One region of the Acidovorax sp. LjRoot66 genome, then DNA from elsewhere that is predicted to be linked to it. Evidence: predicted binding sites of a transcription regulator. Region 1 holds the regulator's gene; the other holds the start of a gene.

Region 1 (9,342 bases):
GCGGCGGCTTCATCCACAGCGGGGTCGGGTGGCACAGCCAGCGGAGCGGGGGCCGTCGCCTCCCGCACGGCACCTGGAGCGTCGGCGGGCGGCGCCTCCTGGTGGCTGCCCACCGGGGGCAGCGCCAGCTCGCGCAGGTCGGGATCGCTCTTCTTGGGGACGTAGCGCACCTCCGTCAGCCCCAGTTCGCGCAAGGTGGCGATCTGCTCGGCAGACGCCACCCGGAAACTGCTCACCGGAAACGGATGGTGCATCCAGCCCAGGTCGAGCTGGATGTACATGCCGATGCGCAGCTGGCTGATGTCGATGAGGATGGAAGAATTCACTTCGGGGCGTACGGGTGGAAGCACGGCGGCATCGCTGCCACCATTGGTTACACCATTATCACCAGTTCTGAAGGCCTGTCTTGTCCTGCAATGTCATAGGACATAGCCATGGCGATACTGTCCCGAATTCGGTGATGCAATGCACGACACCCCGGGGAAAACCCTGCACCGGAGCGTTGCGCCAAAGCCGCGTTTCGCTCCAGGCCGCCCCCCTGCAGACGCAGAGCCCTGGCAATGCACCGATCAGGCGGCCCTGCGATCCGTGCAACTGCGTAGGACGCGCAAAACAACAGCTGGCGGCTGACCGGCTGTCTCACCGGCACCACAGCGAAGGCTTGTAGACCAGGTCCATCCACAGCGCCCAGCCGGCCGCCGCGCACAGCAGCCCCCCGGCCACGCGCGTGCCCCAGTCGGCCCGGGCCTGGTTGATGCGGCTGCGCAGGCGCGACCACAGCCACGGCCCGCCCACCAGCCACAGGCCACTGCCCAGGGCGAACAGCGCCATGGTGGCGCCCCCCTGCACCGGCCCACCGCTGAGCGCCGCCACCAGCAGGGCCGAGTACAGCAGGCCGCAGGGCATCAGCGCCCAGAGCAGCCCGGCCGCACCCACACCGCCCGCCCCCGCCGTGAGGGGCTGCACGCGCCGCCACACCGAGCGGCCCAGGCCTTCCACCCAGGCCGGCTGGCGCGCCTGCACCAGGAGCAAGAGGCCCCAGGCCATCATGGCCAGGTGCAAAAAGGTCCAGGCCGGCTGCAGCGCAGCGGTGCGCTGGGTCAGCCAGGCCAGGCTATCCATGGCCAGGGCAGCAGCCGCGCCCAGGCCAGCGTAGCCGGCGACCCGCCCGCCATGGAAGGCCAGCAGCCGGCCCAGCGCAAGCGATGGTGCGGGTTCGGCCAGCCCCGCGCCCCCCTGCCCGGCCCAGCGAACGGGTTGTTCCCCACCCTGCCCCACCAGCGCCCCGCACGGCGCCGCGCACATGGCCAGGCAGTGCGGGCCACCGGCCAGGCCCATCAGCAGCGCGGTCCAGCCCAGGGTGGCCAGCATGGTCAGATGATCCGGGAGAATCTGGCGCGGTTGCGGTCGGCCTGCAGGTAGCGGTCGAACACCATGGCGATGCCGCGCACGAAGAACCAGCCCATGGCCGAGACGGTGATCCCCTCCTCCGTCACGCTCACCAGGCCCTGCGCCTGCAGGCCCGCGAGCTGCTCCAGTTCGGACGCAAAGGTGCGCCGGAAGTCGATGAGCCAGCCCGCCTCGATGGATTCGAACAGCAACTCGCCCTGGCACATCAGCGCCATGATCACGGCGCGGCGCACCAGGTCGTCGCGGTTCAGGGCCAGGCCGCGCACCACGGGCAGGCGGCCCTGGTCCAGCAGGTCGTAGTACTCATCCAGGGTCTTGGCGTTCTGGCTGTAGGTGGCGCCCACCCGGCCGATGGCCGAGACTCCGAGGGCGATCAGGTCGCAGTCGGGCTGGGTGCTGTAGCCCTGGAAGTTGCGGTGCAGCCGCCCCTGGCGCTTGGCCACGGCCAGCGCGTCGGTGGGCAGGGCGAAGTGGTCCATGCCCACGTACACATAGCCCGCGTCCATGAACTGCTGCAGCGAGCGCGAGAGCATGGCCACCTTGGAAGGCGCCGCCGGCAGCTCGGCCGGCACGATGCGCCGCTGAGGCTTGAAGCGCTCGGGCAGGTGGGCATAGGCATACAGCGCAATGCGGTCGGGCCGCAGCTGCTTGACCTGCTCCAGCGTGCGGTCGAAGGATTCTGGAGTCTGCCGCGGCAGGCCATAGATCAGGTCCACGTTGACCGAGTCAAACCCAAGGCTGCGCGCCGCCTCCACCAGCGCAAACACCTGCGCGGCCGGCTGCACGCGGTGCACGGCCTTTTGCACATCGGCATCAAAATCCTGCACGCCAAAGCTCAGGCGGTTGAACCCCAACTCGGCCAGCACCGCCAGGCGCTCGGGGGTCACGGTGCGCGGGTCCACCTCGATGGAGTATTCGCCGCCCGGCGCAAACGTGAAGCTGCGCCTGAGCACCGCCATCAGCTCGCGCAGCTTGTCGTCCGACAGAAAGGTGGGCGTGCCCCCGCCCAGGTGCAGCTGGCTCACCACCTGGCCCGTACCGCAGTGGGCCGTGTGCAGCTCCACCTCGCGCGCCAGGTAGCGCAGGTACACATCGCCCCGGTCGTGGTGCTTGGTGATGATCTTGTTGCAGGCGCAGTAGTAGCACAGCGACTCGCAGAACGGAATGTGAACATACAGCGACAGCGGCAACGCCTTGCCCGGCGTGCCCGCCTTGCGCTGGGCCAGGGCCAGCACATACTCGTCTTCTCCGAAAGCCTCGACGAAACGGTCAGCCGTGGGGTAAGAGGTGTAGCGGGGACCAGGCACGTCGAAGCGGCTCAGAAGTTCGGGCGTCACAGCGGTCATGGGGAGCGGTTCCTTGTTGGGTACTGACTGTGCCGCAGCCTTTGCCCACCGACCTTGACGCAGATCAAGTGATCACGGAGTCGCAGGGCCCACAATTTGATGCATGTCAGCCACCACCACGCTCCTCCCCCCGGATGCGATCCGTTCGCACCCCCAATCAGCTGCTGTGCCCATGAACCCGCTCACCATCAAAGTCGCCTGCTCCAACTGCAACCTGCGTGAGCTGTGCATGCCCGTGGGCCTGAACGACGAGCAGCTCACGCGCATCGACGAGATCGTGGCCGTGCGGCGCAAGGTCAAGCGGGGGGGCACGCTGTTCCACAACGGCGAGGTGTTCACCTCGCTCTACGCCATCCGCACCGGCTTCTTCAAGACCTGCGTGGCCACCGAGGACGGGCGCGACCAGGTGACGGGCTTTCAGATGGCGGGCGAGATCATCGGCCTGGACGGCATCGTCAACGACCACCATACCTGCGACGCCGTGGCGCTCGAAGATGCCGAGGTCTGCGTGATGCCGTTCGACCGCATCGAGGAGCTCTCGCGCGAGGTCACGGCCCTGCAGCACCATGTGCACAAGATCATGAGCCGCGAGATCGTGCGCGAGCACGGCGTGATGCTGCTGCTGGGCAGCATGCGCGCCGAAGAGCGCCTGGCCGCCTTTCTGCTCAATCTGGTGCAGCGCCTGCACGCGCGCGGGTTCTCGCAGTCCGAGCTGGTGCTGCGCATGACGCGCGAGGAAATCGGCAGCTACCTGGGCCTCAAGCTCGAAACCGTGAGCCGCACCTTCTCCAAGTTCGCCGAGGACGGCATCGTCGAGGTCAAGCAGCGCCATGTGCGCATCCTGGACACCGATGCGCTCAAGCGCATCGTCAACTCGCAGACCTGTAGCTAAGAGACTTGCAGGCGGGCTAGCACCTCGGTCTTGCCGCTGCGGTCCGCGCGCAGGATCAGCGCCTCGCCCGAACTGGTGTTGGTGCTGGCCAGATCGGACAGCACGAACATATGGGTGAACCAGGCCTCGAAGCTTGCGCCCCGTGCCGACGCGGCCACCAGCGCCTGGCGCAGCTCGCGCAGGTGGCTGGCACCGGTGGTCTCCGGCGCGCCGCGCGGCGAACCCAGCGCGGGCCACACCTGGGGGGCGGCAAAGGCCAGCGTGGCACTGTCGATGCAGCGGCACCAGGGGCTCGAAAGCACCTTGGCCGGCTGCAGCTGGCGCTCCTTGAACCACACGCCGGTGCGCCGTGCCTGCTCGCGCCCTTCTTCGCTGAGGTTGCGCTGCGTGCCGCAGTCGCCCAGGCGAAACCCCGGTGGATCGAAGGTGCCGGGCGCCAGCGCGTGGCGGAACGCAGCCACCACCCCGCCCTTGCGCAGCAGGGCCTCGGCCTCGGGGTCCTGGGCGGCCCAGGCATGCAGCGTGGTCAACGCCAGCCCGGCGCCCAGCACGGTGCGCCGGCCAACGGCCACTTCAGGCTGCGGGCTGGAACGCATAGCCATTGCCCGATGCCGCCATGCGCCCGAAAGCCGGGAACGGGAAGTGAAAGCCCCCCAGCATGGCATTGCTGGCGGTGATGCGCTGGAACACCTCGCGCCGCACCTTGCGTGCGGCCTCGGCATCCATGTCGAAGGTCACGGCCCAGTCGGGGTTGCGTGCGAACAGGGCCGGCACGTTGGTCAGGTCAGCCACGTAAAAGAAGTTCTGGCCGGCGGACTTGAGCTCAAACAGGGTGTGGCCCGGCGTGTGCCCGTAGGCCGCCACGGACTGGATGCCCGGTGCCACTTCGGTACCCGCCCCGAACTGCACCAGCGTGTCGGCCGGCATGGTGGCAAAGGTGCGGCGCACATTCTCGAAGGCGCCCTTCATGCCCGCGGGCGCAGCCGCCATGCGGGCATCGTCCATCCAGAAGGCATGCTCGGCGGCCGGCACCAGCACCTTGGCCTTTGGGAAGGTCGGCGCGCCCGCCTTATTGCGAATACCGTTGATGTGGTCGCCGTGGTAGTGGCTGATGAGCACGGTGTCGATGTCATCGGCCTTCAGGCCTGCAGCGGCCAGGCTGTCGAGCAGCTTGCCGGTGGTGGGGCCGCCAAACTCGCCCAGGCCCGTGTCGATCAGGATTTTGCGCCCGCCTGCCACCACCAGGAAGGGGGTGTAGGGCACGTCGATGTAGTCCGTGGGCAGGCCCTGCGAGGTGAGCAGCGCACGCACTTCGGCCAGCGGCGCGTTTTTCACGAACTCCTCGCCCAGCGGGCGGCGCGTGACGCCATCGGCCAGCGCCACCACCTCCACATCGCCCACCTTCATGCGCCGAAAGCCGGGGTTGGGCAGGGTGGGCGTACCGAAGTTGGGCGCATTCTGCGCCCACACAGGCACGAACGAGCCCGCAGCGTAAAAAGCAGGGGCGGCAAGCCCAGCACCCAGGAAATGGCGGCGTGACAGCATGAAACTCTCCGGTATTGAGTTGAACTGATGAGTTTTCAACTGTAACGGGGAGTGGCACGATGGCACCAGACCCGGCGCAAATCAGTAGGCGCCATGGGGTCTTGGGATCTTGCCAGGGGCGTCAGTCCAGGGTAATGCGCTGCGCCTTGATCAGCTTGTGCCACCGGTCCGTCTCGGTGCGGATCAGGTCTGCATACTGGGCCGGCGTGCTGGCCACGGGCTCGATGCCGAAGTCCACCAGCTTTTGCTTGACCGCAGGCTGGTTGATGGCGGCAGCCACCTGCTTTTGCAGGGCAGCCACCACGTCCGCCGGCGTGCCTGCGGGCGCGACGATGCCCACCTGGGCAGACGCCTCGACGTTCTTGAAGCCCAGTTCGGCGAAGGTCGGCACATCGGGCAGCTGCGGCAGCCGCTTGGCGCTGGCCACCGCCAGCGGGCGCACCTTGCCGGCCTTGATGAAGGCGCCACCGGCGGCCAGGTCAACCATCATGGCCGGGATCTGCCCGCCGGCCAGGTCCGTGAGCGCCGGCGCAGCGCCGCGGTAGGGGATGTGGGTCATGAACAGGCCGGCATCGACCTTGAGCAGCTCCATCGCCAGGTGGTGCGGGCTGCCTGCGCCGGCCGAGCCGAAGCTCATGGCGCCGGGCTTGGCCTTGGCCTTGGCGACGAAGTCCTTGGCGTCCTTGAAGTCGGCGCCCGGGTTGACCACCAGGATCATCGGGAACTTGCCCATCAGCGTCACGGGCAGCAGGTCCTTGCTGGGGTTGTAGGTCAGCTTGCTGTACAGCGCCGGGTTGAACACCATGGTGCCGTTGTCGGCCGACAGGATGGTGTAGCCGTCGGGCGCGGCGCGGCCCGTTTCCACGGCGGCGATGGCCGTGTTGCCACCGGGCTTGTTGTCGATCAGCACCGGCTGGCCGACCTGGGTCGACAGCTGCTGGCCCACGGTGCGCGCAAGAAAATCGGAGCCGCCGCCCGCCGGGTACGGCACCAGCCAGCGGATGGCCTTGGCCGGGTAGGTTTGCGCGCTGGCCGGGGCGGCCCAGGCCAGCAGGGCCGGCAGAGCGAGCATTCCAGCCAACAAGCGACGATTCTTCAACATGTCTGCACCTCAGGGGATTAATATCTGCGTGATGTTACTCCGCTATGCGTAATAGCCTGGGGCAGCGTTTACCCTAGGTTTTCGACCAAAACACCATGACCACATCCCCTTCCACGGCCCGGGTGGCCGACCGCCGGCAACGCGTCCAATCGGCCGAAATGGGGCTCAGCGTGCTCAAGGCGCTGACCCGCCTGGGCGGTGCGGCCAGCCTGACCGCCACGGCCGCCGAGGTGGACGAGAGCCCTGCCAAGGTGCATCGCTACCTGGCCAGCCTGTGCCAGCAGGGCTTTGTCGAGCAGTCGCCCGTCAACCAGCACTACTACCTGGCGCAGGAGTCGATTGCCATTGGCCTGGCGGCCCTGCGCCAGTGCGACCCCATCCGCCTGGGCGAGGCGTCCCTGCAGCGGCTGCGCCAGGCGCTGGAGGTCACCGCCTTCCTGGCGGTCATGGGCAACAAGGGGGCCACCGTGCTGCGCATGGAAGAACCCACCCTGCCCGTCACGGTGAACATCCGCGCGGGCTCGGTGCTCTCCACGCTGTGGTCGGCCACGGGCCGGGTGTTTCTGGGTTTCTCCAGCGACCGGCTGGTGATCGACATGGCCGAGCAGGAGCTGGCCGAGGCCTCTGCGGACAGGCGCGCGCAGCTCGACGGCACCCGGCCCGTCGAGCAGTTGCGACAGCAAGTGCGAGCGCGGGGCTGGGCCGTCGCCCACGACTCGCTGCTCAAGGGCATCAGTGCGCTCGCGGCGCCGGTCTTCGACGCCACCGGCAATGTGTGCGCCTGCCTAACCACCCTGGGGGCCACGGGTGGCTTCGACCTGCGGCCCGATGGCGCCATCTGCCCCGCACTGCTGCAGGAAGCGCGGCTCATCAGCCGCGCCATGGGCTACCAAGGCAACCCAGGGTAAACCCGAATCATTGTCGCTACATTGCGTAATACATTTACGCAAAAGGAGATTTACGATGACTGCCCCCGCCAACGCCTCCCGCTGCCCGGTCGACCATGCCGCGATGGCCGCCGCCCAGAAAAGCCCCACGGGCTGCCCCGTGAGCGCGCGTGCGGCGGCGTTCGACCCGTTCGCCGCCAGCTACCAGCAAAACCCGGCCGAGGTGGTGCGCTGGGCGCGCGAGGAGGAGCCTGTCTTCTACAGCCCCGAGTTGGGCTACTGGGTGGTGACGCGCTACGAGGACGTGAAGGCGGTGTTCCGCGACAACATCCTGTTCTCGCCCTCGGTCGCGCTCGAAAAGATCACGCCCGCCACCGAGGAGGTGCTGGCCATCCTCAAGAGCTATGGCTTCGCGATGAACCGCACCATGGTCAACGAGGACGAGCCGGACCACATGGCGCGCCGGCGCCTGCTGATGGACGCCTTCATGCCCGAGCGCCTGATGGACTACGAGCAGCCCATCCGCGACCTGGCGCGCCAATACATGGACCGCTTCGTGGACAAGGGGCGTGCGAACCTGGTGGCCGACATGTTCTACGAGATTCCGCTGACCATCGCGCTGCACTTCCTCGGGGTGCCGGATGAAGGGGCAGAGCAGTTGCGCAACTTCGCGGTGGCGCACACCCTGAACACCTGGGGCCGGCCCACGGCGCAGGAGCAATTGGAGATCGCCCACAACGTGGGCCGCTTCTGGCAGACCGCTCAGGGCATCCTGGACACCATGATGGCCCAGCCCGATGGCCAAGGCTGGATGTACGACTCGATCCGCCAGCACCACGCGCACCCGGACATCGTGACCAAGTCGTACCTGCGCTCGATGATGATGGCCATCCTGGCCGCCGCGCACGAGACCACGTCGAACGCCACGGCCAACGCCTTCATGACACTGCTGTCGCACCGCCATGCGTGGGAGGAAATCTGCGCACAGCCCGCTCTGATACCCAATGCGGTGGAGGAATGCCTGCGCGTGGCGGGCTCCATCATCGCCTGGCGGCGCATGGCCACACGCGACACCGAGGTCGGCGGCGTGAAGATCCCGCAGGGCGGCAAGCTGCTGCTGTTCCAGGCATCGGCCAATGCGGACGCCAGCCACTTCGAAGACCCCGACCGCGTGGACCTGCACCGCGAAAACGCCGTCGAGCACCTGACCTTCGGCTACGGCGCGCACCAGTGCATGGGCAAGAACATCGGGCGCATGCAGATGCGCATCTTCCTCGAAGAGTTCGTGCGCCGCCTGCCGCACATCGCGCTCGTCGAAGGGCAGCAGTTCGAGTTCCTCTCGAACACCTCGTTCCGCGGCCCGTCGGCGCTGTGGGTGCAGTGGGATCCGCTGCAGAACCCCGAGCGCCAGGCCGACAAGGCGCCTGCCGTCCTCGCCAGGTTCCAGATCGGCCCGCCGCCCAAGGACGGCATTGCCCGCGCGGTGGTGCTCAAGGACAAGATCGCCGAGGGCGAAGGCCTCTACCGCTTCGTGATCGCCGCGGCCGGCAGCACGCCCCTGCCGGCCTGGAGTGCGGGCTCGCACATCGACCTCATCGCCGGGGGCCACCGCCGCAAGTACTCGCTGTGCGGATCTGGCGCCCACCCCGGCTGCTACGAGATCGTCGTGCAGCGTGAAGAAGGCGGCCGAGGTGGATCGCGGCACTTCTGCGACACCTTGCAGCCCGGTGACGAACTGCAGCTGGCCGGGCCGAAGAACCTGTTTCGCGTTGACGAAGCGGGCACTCACCACATCCTGCTGGCCGCAGGCATCGGCATCACGCCCATCCTCGCCATGGCCGACCGACTCAAGGCCCTGGGCCTGCCCTACGCGCTGCACTACGCGGGCCGCTCGCGCCAGAACATGGCGCTGCTGGGCCGGGTACTGAAGGACCATGCCGGCCACGCCACCCTGCACATCAAGACCGAGGGCCAGCGCATGGACCTGCCCGCGATGCTGCGGCATGTGGACGGCGCCACCCGCGTCTATGCCTGCGGGCCGGACCGGTTGATCGCCGAACTCGAAACCCTGGGCGAGCACTGGCCCGAGAGCGTGCTGCGCTTCGAGCACTTCAGCACCGACAACGCAGCGCTCGACCCGAGCAAGGAGCACGCCTTCGT
Region 2 (9,342 bases), 500 kb from region 1:
CCATCGAGCTGCCGCGCGTCAAGCTCAGCGCCAACTGGATGGCCGCCTGTGGCGAACCCGGTGAAGACGCGGCGCTGTACGCCACGGTGAAGGCCGTGGGCATGGAGCTGTGCCCGGCGCTGGGTATCTCCATCCCTGTGGGCAAGGATTCGCTGTCCATGCGCACGCAGTGGCAAGAGGGTGGCGACAAGAAGAAGGTCACCTCGCCCGTGAGCCTGATCGTCAGCGCCTTTGCCTCGCTGGCCGACGTGCGCGGCACGCTCACGCCGCAGCTCGACGCGACCGAAGCCGACACCACCCTGGTGCTGATCGACCTGGGCAAGGGCCAGAGCCGCATGGGCGGCAGCATCCTGGGGCAGACGCTGGACCAGAGCGGCGATGTGGTGCCCGACCTCGACGACCCGCAGGACCTGGTGAACCTGGTCAACGCCGTGAACGCGCTGCGCGCCAAGGGCCAGATCCTGGCCTACCATGACCGCAGCGATGGCGGCCTGCTGGCCGCTGCCGCCGAAATGGCCTTTGCCGGCCACGTGGGCGTGTCGCTCAATGTGGACCTGCTGGTCACCGAAGGCGACGGCATCAGCGACAGCCGCATGGAAACCGGCGACGCCAAGAACTGGGCCACCCAGGTCAGCGCGCGCCGCGAAGAACTCACGCTCAAGGCCCTGTTCAACGAAGAGCTGGGCGTGCTGCTGCAGGTGCGCACCGCCGAGCGCAACGACGTGATGCAACTGCTGCGCGAACACAATCTGTCGCGCTTCAGCCATTTCGTGGGCAAGACGCGGCCCGTGTCGTCCACCATCGACGCCGGCAAGGGCGAGCTGCAGGTCTGGCGCGATGCCAAGGCCGTGTTCAGTGCCCCGCTGGCCGACCTGCACCAGGTGTGGGACGCCGTGAGCTGGAAGATCTGCCAGCAGCGCGACAACCCCGCCAATGCCGATGCCGAGCACGCCGCCGCAGGCGCACCGGCCGACCCCGGCATGCACGTGCACCTCACGTTCGACACGGCCGACAACGTGGCCGCGCCCTACCTGAACCTGGCACGCCCCAAGGTCGCCATCCTGCGCGAGCAGGGTGTGAACTCGCACATCGAGATGGCCTACGCCTTCACCGAGGCGGGCTTCGAGGCCTACGACGTGCACATGACCGATCTGCAGACCGGCCGTGCCCAACTGGCGGACTTCAAGGGCGTGGTGGCCTGCGGTGGCTTCAGCTATGGCGACACCCTGGGCGCCGGCATCGGCTGGGCGCGCAGCATCACCTTCAACCCCGTGCTGGCGGCGCAGTTCCAGGGCTTCTTCGGCCGCGCGGACACCTTCGGCCTGGGCGTGTGCAACGGCTGCCAGATGTTTGCCGAGCTGGCCGACATCATCCCTGGCGCGCAGGACTGGCCGCGCTTCACCACCAACCAGAGCGAGCGCTTCGAGGCCCGCCTGTCGATGGTGGAGGTGCTCGAATCCCCGAGCCTGTTCTTCCAGGGCATGACCGGCAGCCGCCTGCCGATCGCCGTGGCGCATGGCGAGGGCTACGCCAACTTCCGCTACCGGGGCAATGCCGACAAGGCGATTGCCGCCATGCGCTATGTGGACAACCACGGCGCGGCCACCGAGCAGTACCCCTTCAATCCCAACGGCAGCGCGGGCGGCCTCACCGCCGTGACCACGGCCGACGGCCGCTTCACGGCCATGATGCCGCACGCCGAGCGCGTGTTCCGCAACGTGCAGATGAGCTGGACCAGCGAAGACCGCAGCCAGCTGAGCCCGTGGATGCGCCTTTGGCAAAATGCCCGCAAGTGGGTCGGCTGATCCGGTGGGTACGGCCGTTCAGGCCGTGACCGGGATCAAGGGACGGGGCTTCGGCCCCGTTTTTTCATGGGCGAGCCGTTTGCTGTCTCAACTGGCCAGTGCAGGCCGCTGGTAGACCAGCAGGCGGCCCTTGTAGGCCGGGCGGTCGTCCAGGGCCGGGTGGTCCAGGCGCTCTTCCACCACGGCGAATCGGTACACGGCCATCTGCTTGTGGAAGGCGCTGCGGTTGCCGCGATCCGGGTCCACGATCCAGATCTGGGCGCCCACGCCGGCGTGGCGGTCAATGAAGCCGGCCAGGGTGGCGCGTGCGTCGCGCTCGTAGAGCACGTCGCTGCCCATGATCAGGTCGAACTGGCCGCTCACGGTGCTGGCGGCGGTGCCGTCGCCCTCGGTGCCTTCGGGTGGGTTCCAGTGGCCGGCGCAGTATTTCATGGGCGGCAGGGCGTTCAGCCGCAGGTTCTCCAGCAAAAAGCGGTCGGCCAGCGGGTGTCCGTCGCTGGCAGTGATGTCCATGCCGCGCCGGTGGCACACCAGGCTGGCCAGGCCCAGGCCGCAGCCGATCTCCAGCACGCGCTCGCCCGCCTTCAGCGGCCGGGTGGCCATGCGCTCAGCCAGTTGCGTGCCCGAGGGCCACAGCATGCCGAACAGCGGCCACAGGGCCGACGAAATGCCGAGCCGCTCGGCTTCGCCCAGCGGGTCAGAGAACTGCTGCCTGTCCAGCAGCGAACGGATGATGAGATTCGCAGCGCCCGCGATCGGGACGCTGTCTTGCTTGGTGAGGTAGCCTGGCATGGCCCGGGCGAGAAGCCCGGTATCAAGGGACCCCAAAGGTTGGTGGTGCAGCGCCAAGTATGCGCCTTTTGGCCTGTAGGGGCTTCCTTGCGTGGCCCGCAATGGGCTCCTGGCCTACTTTGCATGTAGCCGTTGGACGCGTGGGGACGGACCCTGCGCATTGCTATAGTCGCGCATTCACCGCAATCGCAAGGACATTCCATGGCCGCTGGCAGCCTTTTAGCCCTGTTGGACGATATCGCCACCATCCTCGACGACGTCGCCCTTATGACCAAGGTGGCGGCCAAGAAGAGCGCCGCCATGGCCGACGACGTCTCGGTCATGACCAAGGTGGCCGCACAGAAGACGGCCGGCGTGCTGGGCGATGACCTGGCGCTCAACGCCCAGCAGGTCACCGGCGTGCGCGCCGAGCGCGAAATCCCGGTGGTCTGGGCCGTCGCCAAGGGCTCCATGGTCAACAAGGCCATCCTGGTGCCGGCAGCGCTGTTGATCAGCGCCTTCGCGCCCTGGGCCGTCACGCCGCTGTTGATGATCGGCGGCGCCTTCCTGTGCTTCGAGGGCTTCGAGAAGATCGCCCACAAGTTCCTGCACAGCGAGAGCAAGGACGAGGCCGAGCACGAAAGCCGTGCCCAGGCCAATGCCAACCCCGCCGTGGACCTCGTGGCCATGGAAAAGGACAAGATCAAGGGCGCCGTGCGCACCGACTTCATCCTCTCGGCAGAAATCATCGCCATCACGCTGGGCACGGTGGCTACGGCCTCGTTTGCGCAGCAGGTGGCTGTGCTGGTGGGCATCGCGGTCATCATGACCATAGGCGTCTATGGACTGGTGGCCGGCATCGTCAAGCTCGACGACCTGGGCCTGTGGCTCAACAACAAGCGCAGCGCCGTGGCCAAGGCGCTGGGCACGGGCATCGTCAATGCGGCCCCCTGGCTCATGAAATTTTTGTCTATCGCCGGCACGGCCGCCATGTTCCTGGTGGGCGGTGGCATTCTGGTGCACGGCATTCCGGCCCTGCACCATGCCGTGGAGGGGGCTGGCGCTGCAGCCGGCACCTGGCCTGCGGGCGCTCTTTGGGGCGGGCTGATCTCCAATCTGCTGAATGCGGTGGTGGGCATCGTCGCGGGTGGCCTGGTGGTGGCTGTGGTGACCGCCGTGCAAAAAATGCGTGGCAAGGGCGCGGCCGCGCACTGAAGTGAAGCACCCCCTGAGGCGCTGCGCGCCTTCACCCCTCTCTCGACTCGCTACGCGATTCGGGAGGGGGACGCCCCCAGCGCGGCGGGGCGGCCCTTGCGCGGGGGCGCTGGCTTAGGCCGCGCCAGTTTCATGCGCCGCAGGTGGCGCACAGATTGTTGATCCAGATCGAAGCCTGGGCGCTGGGTCGGTGGCGCGCCGCGCCAGCGCTGCCGATGGTTGATCTGTGGCAAGGCGCATCGGTGCGCGTGGGGGCCCAATGCATGCACGGGGGTCGTCCCCGTGCAACCGCATCGAATCGCTCCCATGAAGAACAACAAGCTGCTGAACCTGGCCCTGGTGGCCGCCTGCGCGCTGGCATCCGGCGCCACCATGGCGCAAGAATCCGAAGGCCCCTGGCTGGTGCGCGCCCGCGCTGTGAACCTGGCCAGTGCCAACAAGGACACCACCGGCCTGGGCCTGTCGATCAACGACAAGGTGATCCCCGAGGTCGACGTCTCCTACTTCTTCACCAAGAACATCGCCGCCGAACTGGTCCTCACCGTGCCGCAGAAGCACGATGTGCGCGCCAGCACGCTCGGCGGCAAGATCGGCACGCTCAAGCACCTGCCGCCCTCGCTGCTGCTGCAGTACCACTTCGACGCCCCCGGCTTCAAACCCTATGTGGGCGCGGGACTGAACTACACGCGCTTTTCCAGCGTGCACCTGCCTGCCGGCGTGGGCATCGACAAGAGCAGCTGGGGCGGCGCGCTGCAGGTAGGGGTGGACATTCCCCTGTCGAAGAACCTGGTCCTGAACCTAGATGTGAAGAAGGTCTACATCCAGGCCGACGTGTTCGCTGGCGGCGCCAAGGCGGGGACTTTCAAAGTGGATCCGGTGCTGGTCGGCATCGGCCTGGGCTACCGGTTCTAGGCGCTACGGCGGTAGAACGCCAAAGACCCGGCCAGCGCCAACAGCGCCCCGCCGCAGCAGCGGTCGAGCCAGAGCACGGCGCGGCGGTGCAGCAACTGCACCGCCTTCGCGCCCACGATGGCATAGGCCAGCATCACCGCGAAATCCAGGCCGGCGAACACCACCGCAATGGCTGCGTACTGCGGCCACTGCGGCGCATTCGCGTCGATGAACTGCGGCAGCAGGGCCGAGCAGAACAGATAGCCCTTGGGGTTGGTGACCGCCACCAGGAACGACTTGGCAAAGACGCTGCGGGCCGTCACGCCCTCGGCACCGCCGGCCTGCGACAGGTCCAGCCCGCCCTGCGAGCGCAGCAGGCGCACGCCCAACCAGGCCAGGTACGCCGCCCCCACCCACTTGACGACGGAGAACCAGAACTCCGAGGCCGCCAGCAGCGCGCCCAGGCCCAGCGCCACGGCGCCCACCAGCACGAAGTCCGACGCCACCGCGCCCAGCATGCCCGGCACCGAGCGGCGCACGCCATAGCGCGAGCCATTGGCCAGCGCCAGCAGCACCGTGGGCCCGGGTGTGGCAATGGCCACCAGGGCCACCAGCGCAAAGACCAGCAGCGTGGCGAGGCTCATGCCAGCACCGGGCCGCAGCCTTGTGGTTTGTGCACGCGTTCGGTCGATGCGGGAAACTTCGCGAGCTTGGACGCCGGCCGGCGCGGGCGCTGCAGCAGCTCACCGCCGCAGTTGGGGCAGATGCCGCCCAGTGGGCCGCCCGCACAGGTGCTGCAGAAGGTGCACTCGAAGGTGCAGATGCGCGCGGCAGTCGTATCAGGGGGCAGGTCTTTGTCGCAGCATTCGCAGCTGGGGCGCATCTGGAGCATGGCGGGGCCTCGGGTGGTCGGTAGACCGCTCACTCTATGCGCAGCCGCCTTGCCCGGCAAGATACAGACAGCTGCTGCCTACAGCGCCGTCTGTACTGCTGCTGCCCGCGTGCTCAGCCCGCCGGGGTAGCCATCGGCGCGGGCGTTTTCGGCTCGGTGCCTGGCGGTGGACGCAGGGGGCCATCGTCGAGCGCCCACATGCGCCGCCACAGCCAGGGCAGGGCGGTCTCCAGGTCGGGGCGCTGCAACTCCTGGCGGGCCTTGGCCGTGCCGGCCAGCACCTGCTGTGGCGTGCCGATGTCGAAGTGGAATGAGTACGCAGGCTCCATGCCCATGCGCAGGTCGGTGATGTAGACATGCCCACCCGCCTCGTTCATGCGGTAGAAGCCGTGGGTGAAGCGCGAGAGGCGCTGCACATGCGCGTTGCCCTGGTAGGTGGCGAACAGGTCTGCGCCGCGCTCATGGCGCGTCCAGCGCATGGGCTGCTGGCTGCCATCGGCCAGTGAGCGAAAGCCCTCCAGGTAGTGCGTGGGCGTCATCGCCACCACGCGCCACAGCACGGCAGAGAAGGGTGCGGGCGTCACCAGCACGCGCTCTGCAGTGATGCCCTCTGACTGCAGCGATGCACGCGCAATGCCCTCCACATGCTGCTGCGCCAGCACGCCACAGCCCAGGTAGGCGGTGCTGAACACCAGTGCCCAGGCATTCCAGCGCAGGCCCCGCCTGCCGTCACGCCCGCGCGCCACCAGCGCGGCCACCACCCCGATGATCAGCGGCACGGTGTACAGCGGGTCGATGATGAACACGCTGCCCACGCCGTAGGGGTGGTTGGTGAACGGGTACAGCAGCTGCGTGCCATAGACGGTCATCGCATCGAGCAGCGGGTGCGTGACCAGCGCCAGCCACAAGGCCAGCCACCAGCGCAGCATGTGTGGCATTTCGCCATGCAGGCGCGCCACCAGCCAGGCCAGCGGGCCTGACAAAAGTGTGAGGTTGAGCAGGGCATGGCTGCTGCTGCGGTGCAGCACCATGTTGAGCATGGCATCGCCATGGTCGATGAAGGCATCCAGGTCGGGCAGGGTGCCGGCCACGGCGCCCCAGAAGACGGCTTTCCACGCGGCGGTGCGGCGGCCCATGGTGGCGAGGGTAACGGCGGCGCCCAGGGCGATCTGGGTCAATGAATCCATGGGGCGGGGTGTCCTTGTCTGGTGTATTTGTGGCAAAGATGTGTCTGCAAGCGAAATGCGGGCCAGCCACAACAGGGCTTGCCGCGCCTGCTCGGGGACGACATCATGGTGGCATGGCCCGATGACAGGAAAGCCTGCGCAGTTGCGCCCAAGCAGCGCCATCCAGGATGCCCCATGATCAGGCACATGCGCGCTCGTCCTACTTTGGGGCCCTGGCCCCGCCGCTAACCTACCGAACCATGGCCCACGCACTCCTCCAGAAACCGTCGCCCTTGCTTCCAACCCAGGGCGCGCCGCGCCAAACGGGCTGGAATGCCAAGCCACCCCACCTGGCCTTCGAAGCCTTCGAGGGGCTGGCCCCCGAGCCAGACAGCGCGCAGGCCCCCGTATCCGCGCTGGCAGACCAGTCCGTATTCGACGAGATTACCGAGGGCCTGCTGCAGCAGCCCGCCACCATCTCGCCCAAGTATTTTTACGACCAGCTCGGCTCGGAGCTCTTCGAGTCCATCACCCGACTGCCCGAGTACTACCCCACCCGCACCGAGCATGCGGTGATGCAGCAGCACGCCGCCGCCATTGCAGACGCCGTGGGCCACGGCCGTACGCTGATTGAACTGGGCGCTGGCAACTGCGAAAAGGCGCGCACCCTGTGCCGCACGTTGGCACCGGCCTGCTTTGTGGGCGTGGACATCTCGGCCGACTTTCTGCAGGACGCCGTGGCCCGCATGCGCGAAGAGTTCCCCGGCATGGACGCCCGCGCCGTGGGCGCCGACATGACGCGCGGCGTCACCCTGCCGGCCGACATCCCGCGCACCGGGCGGCTGGTGTTCTACCCCGGTTCGTCCATCGGCAACTTCGACCCGCCGCACGCGCTGATGCTGCTCGAACAGATGCGCGACCTGGTAGACGGCGAGGGCGAACCGCATGCCAACGGCGGCCTGCTCATCGGCATCGACCTGCCCAAGGATGTGGACGTGCTGGAGGCCGCGTACGACGATGCCGCCGGCGTTACCGCTGCCTTCAACCTCAATGTGCTCACGCACGTGAACCGCCTTATCGGCAGCAATTTCGACCCCGCGCAGTGGCGCCACCTGGCCTTCTTCAACACCCTGCAGTCGCGCATTGAAATGCACCTGCAGGCCATGTCGCCCCTGCAGGTGCGCTGGCAGGGCGGCGGTGTACGCGACTTTGCGGCGGGCGAGTGCATCCACACCGAGAACAGCTACAAGTACACGCTGCCCGCATTCACCGACCTGCTGGCGCGCGCCGGCTTCTCGCGTGCCCAGGCCTGGACCGATCCGCGTGGCTGGTTTGCGGTGGTGCATGCGCAGCCTTGACACGCGGCTTGCGCCGCCACCACTGCACGGCAACGCTGGGTTGCCCGAGCGATTTTCCCAGCCGAACGCCGCCACGCTGGGGCACACTGGCAGGATGATGAACACGCTGGCGACGACGACGAACCCGCCCCTTCAGCCCGCAGACTACGCCGCCGTGCGCCAGCGCTCGGTGGAGCTGGCGGCCCCGCTGTCGGCGGAAGACGCCTGCGCCCAGTCCATGCCCGACGCCAGCCCCGCCAAATGGCACCTGGCGCACACCACCTGGTTCTTCGAGACCTTTGTGCTGGAGCCGCATGAACTGGCGTTTGCGCCGTTCCATTCCGCGTTCCGCGTGCTGTTCAACTCGTACTACAACGGCGTGGGCGCCAAGCACCCGCGCGCGCAGCGCGGCCTGCTCACACGCCCCTCGCTGGCCGAGGTGCTGGCCTACCGCGCCAATGTGGACGAGCGCATGCAGCGCCTGCTGGCCCGCCACGCAGGCAACGCCAAGCTGCTGGCCCTGGTGGAGCTGGGCCTGCACCACGAACAGCAGCACCAGGAGCTGCTGGTCACCGACATCAAGCACCTGCTCTCGTGCAACCCGCTGTTCCCGGCGTACCACGCGCTCCAGCCGGCCGCAGGTAGCGGCCCCGCCCAGCCCCTCACCTGGCACCGCAGCGACGGCGGCGTGGTCGAAATCGGCCATGCCGGCAACAGCAACAATAACAACGGCATTTTTGCCTTCGACAACGAGCTGCCGCGCCACCGCGTCTACCTGCAGCCCCACGCCCTGGCATCGCGCCTGGTGAGCAATGGCGAATATGCCGCCTTCATCGAAGACGGCGGCTACCGCAACCCCGCGCACTGGCTGGCCGAAGGCTGGGACTGGCGCACCGCGCAAGGCCTTGAACAACCAATTTACTGGCACCGCGAAGGGCAGGGCGGTGGCGATGATGCGTGGCACGAATTCACCCTGGCCGGCCTCGTACCCCTGGCCAGCGCACTGCCCGCCGTGCACCTGTCGTACTACGAAGCCGACGCCTACGCCCGCTGGGCCGGCGCCCGCCTGCCCACCGAGGCCGAATGGGAATGCGCCGCCGCGCGCCAGCCCCTGCAGGGCCATTTTGCCGATGGCCCCGATGCACTGCTGCACCCCGGTGCGGCCGAGGGCGGGGGCATGGCGCAGATGTTCGGCGACGCCTGGCAGTGGACCCAGTCGAGCTACGCCCCGTACCCCGGCTTCCGCACGGCCGAGGGCGCCGTGG

What was found. Region 1 encodes FNR, which switches genes on or off when oxygen is low (the NO sensors DNR and NnrR bind a similar motif). Its sites were predicted from a motif close to TTGATNNNNATCAA; they were not measured.
Region 2: the regulator FNR is predicted to act here: its motif matches at 3,950-3,963, upstream of ACSQ3Y_RS21530 (OmpW/AlkL family protein).

The regions. Positions count from the first base shown of each region.
Region 1 is NZ_CAXUQU020000001.1:5,074,929-5,084,270, forward strand. Features, by position in the region: gene ACSQ3Y_RS23880 (HD-GYP domain-containing protein) at 1-326, opposite strand, end outside; gene ACSQ3Y_RS23885 (sulfite exporter TauE/SafE family protein) at 640-1,371, opposite strand; gene hemN (oxygen-independent coproporphyrinogen III oxidase) at 1,374-2,756, opposite strand; gene fnr (fumarate/nitrate reduction transcriptional regulator Fnr) at 2,929-3,648, shown strand; gene ACSQ3Y_RS23900 (histidine phosphatase family protein) at 3,645-4,250, opposite strand; gene ACSQ3Y_RS23905 (MBL fold metallo-hydrolase) at 4,222-5,193, opposite strand; gene ACSQ3Y_RS23910 (Bug family tripartite tricarboxylate transporter substrate binding protein) at 5,315-6,295, opposite strand; gene ACSQ3Y_RS23915 (IclR family transcriptional regulator) at 6,391-7,203, shown strand; gene ACSQ3Y_RS23920 (cytochrome P450/oxidoreductase) at 7,259-9,342, shown strand, end outside.
Region 2 is NZ_CAXUQU020000001.1:4,579,924-4,589,265, reverse strand. Features, by position in the region: gene purL (phosphoribosylformylglycinamidine synthase) at 1-1,805, shown strand, start outside; gene ACSQ3Y_RS21540 (class I SAM-dependent methyltransferase) at 1,893-2,597, opposite strand; gene ACSQ3Y_RS21535 (DUF808 domain-containing protein) at 2,799-3,791, shown strand; gene ACSQ3Y_RS21530 (OmpW/AlkL family protein) at 4,098-4,703, shown strand; gene ACSQ3Y_RS21525 (LysE family translocator) at 4,700-5,326, opposite strand; gene ACSQ3Y_RS21520 (DUF1272 domain-containing protein) at 5,323-5,574, opposite strand; gene ACSQ3Y_RS21515 (metal-dependent hydrolase) at 5,688-6,761, opposite strand; gene egtD (L-histidine N(alpha)-methyltransferase) at 7,001-8,098, shown strand; gene egtB (ergothioneine biosynthesis protein EgtB) at 8,193-9,342, shown strand, end outside.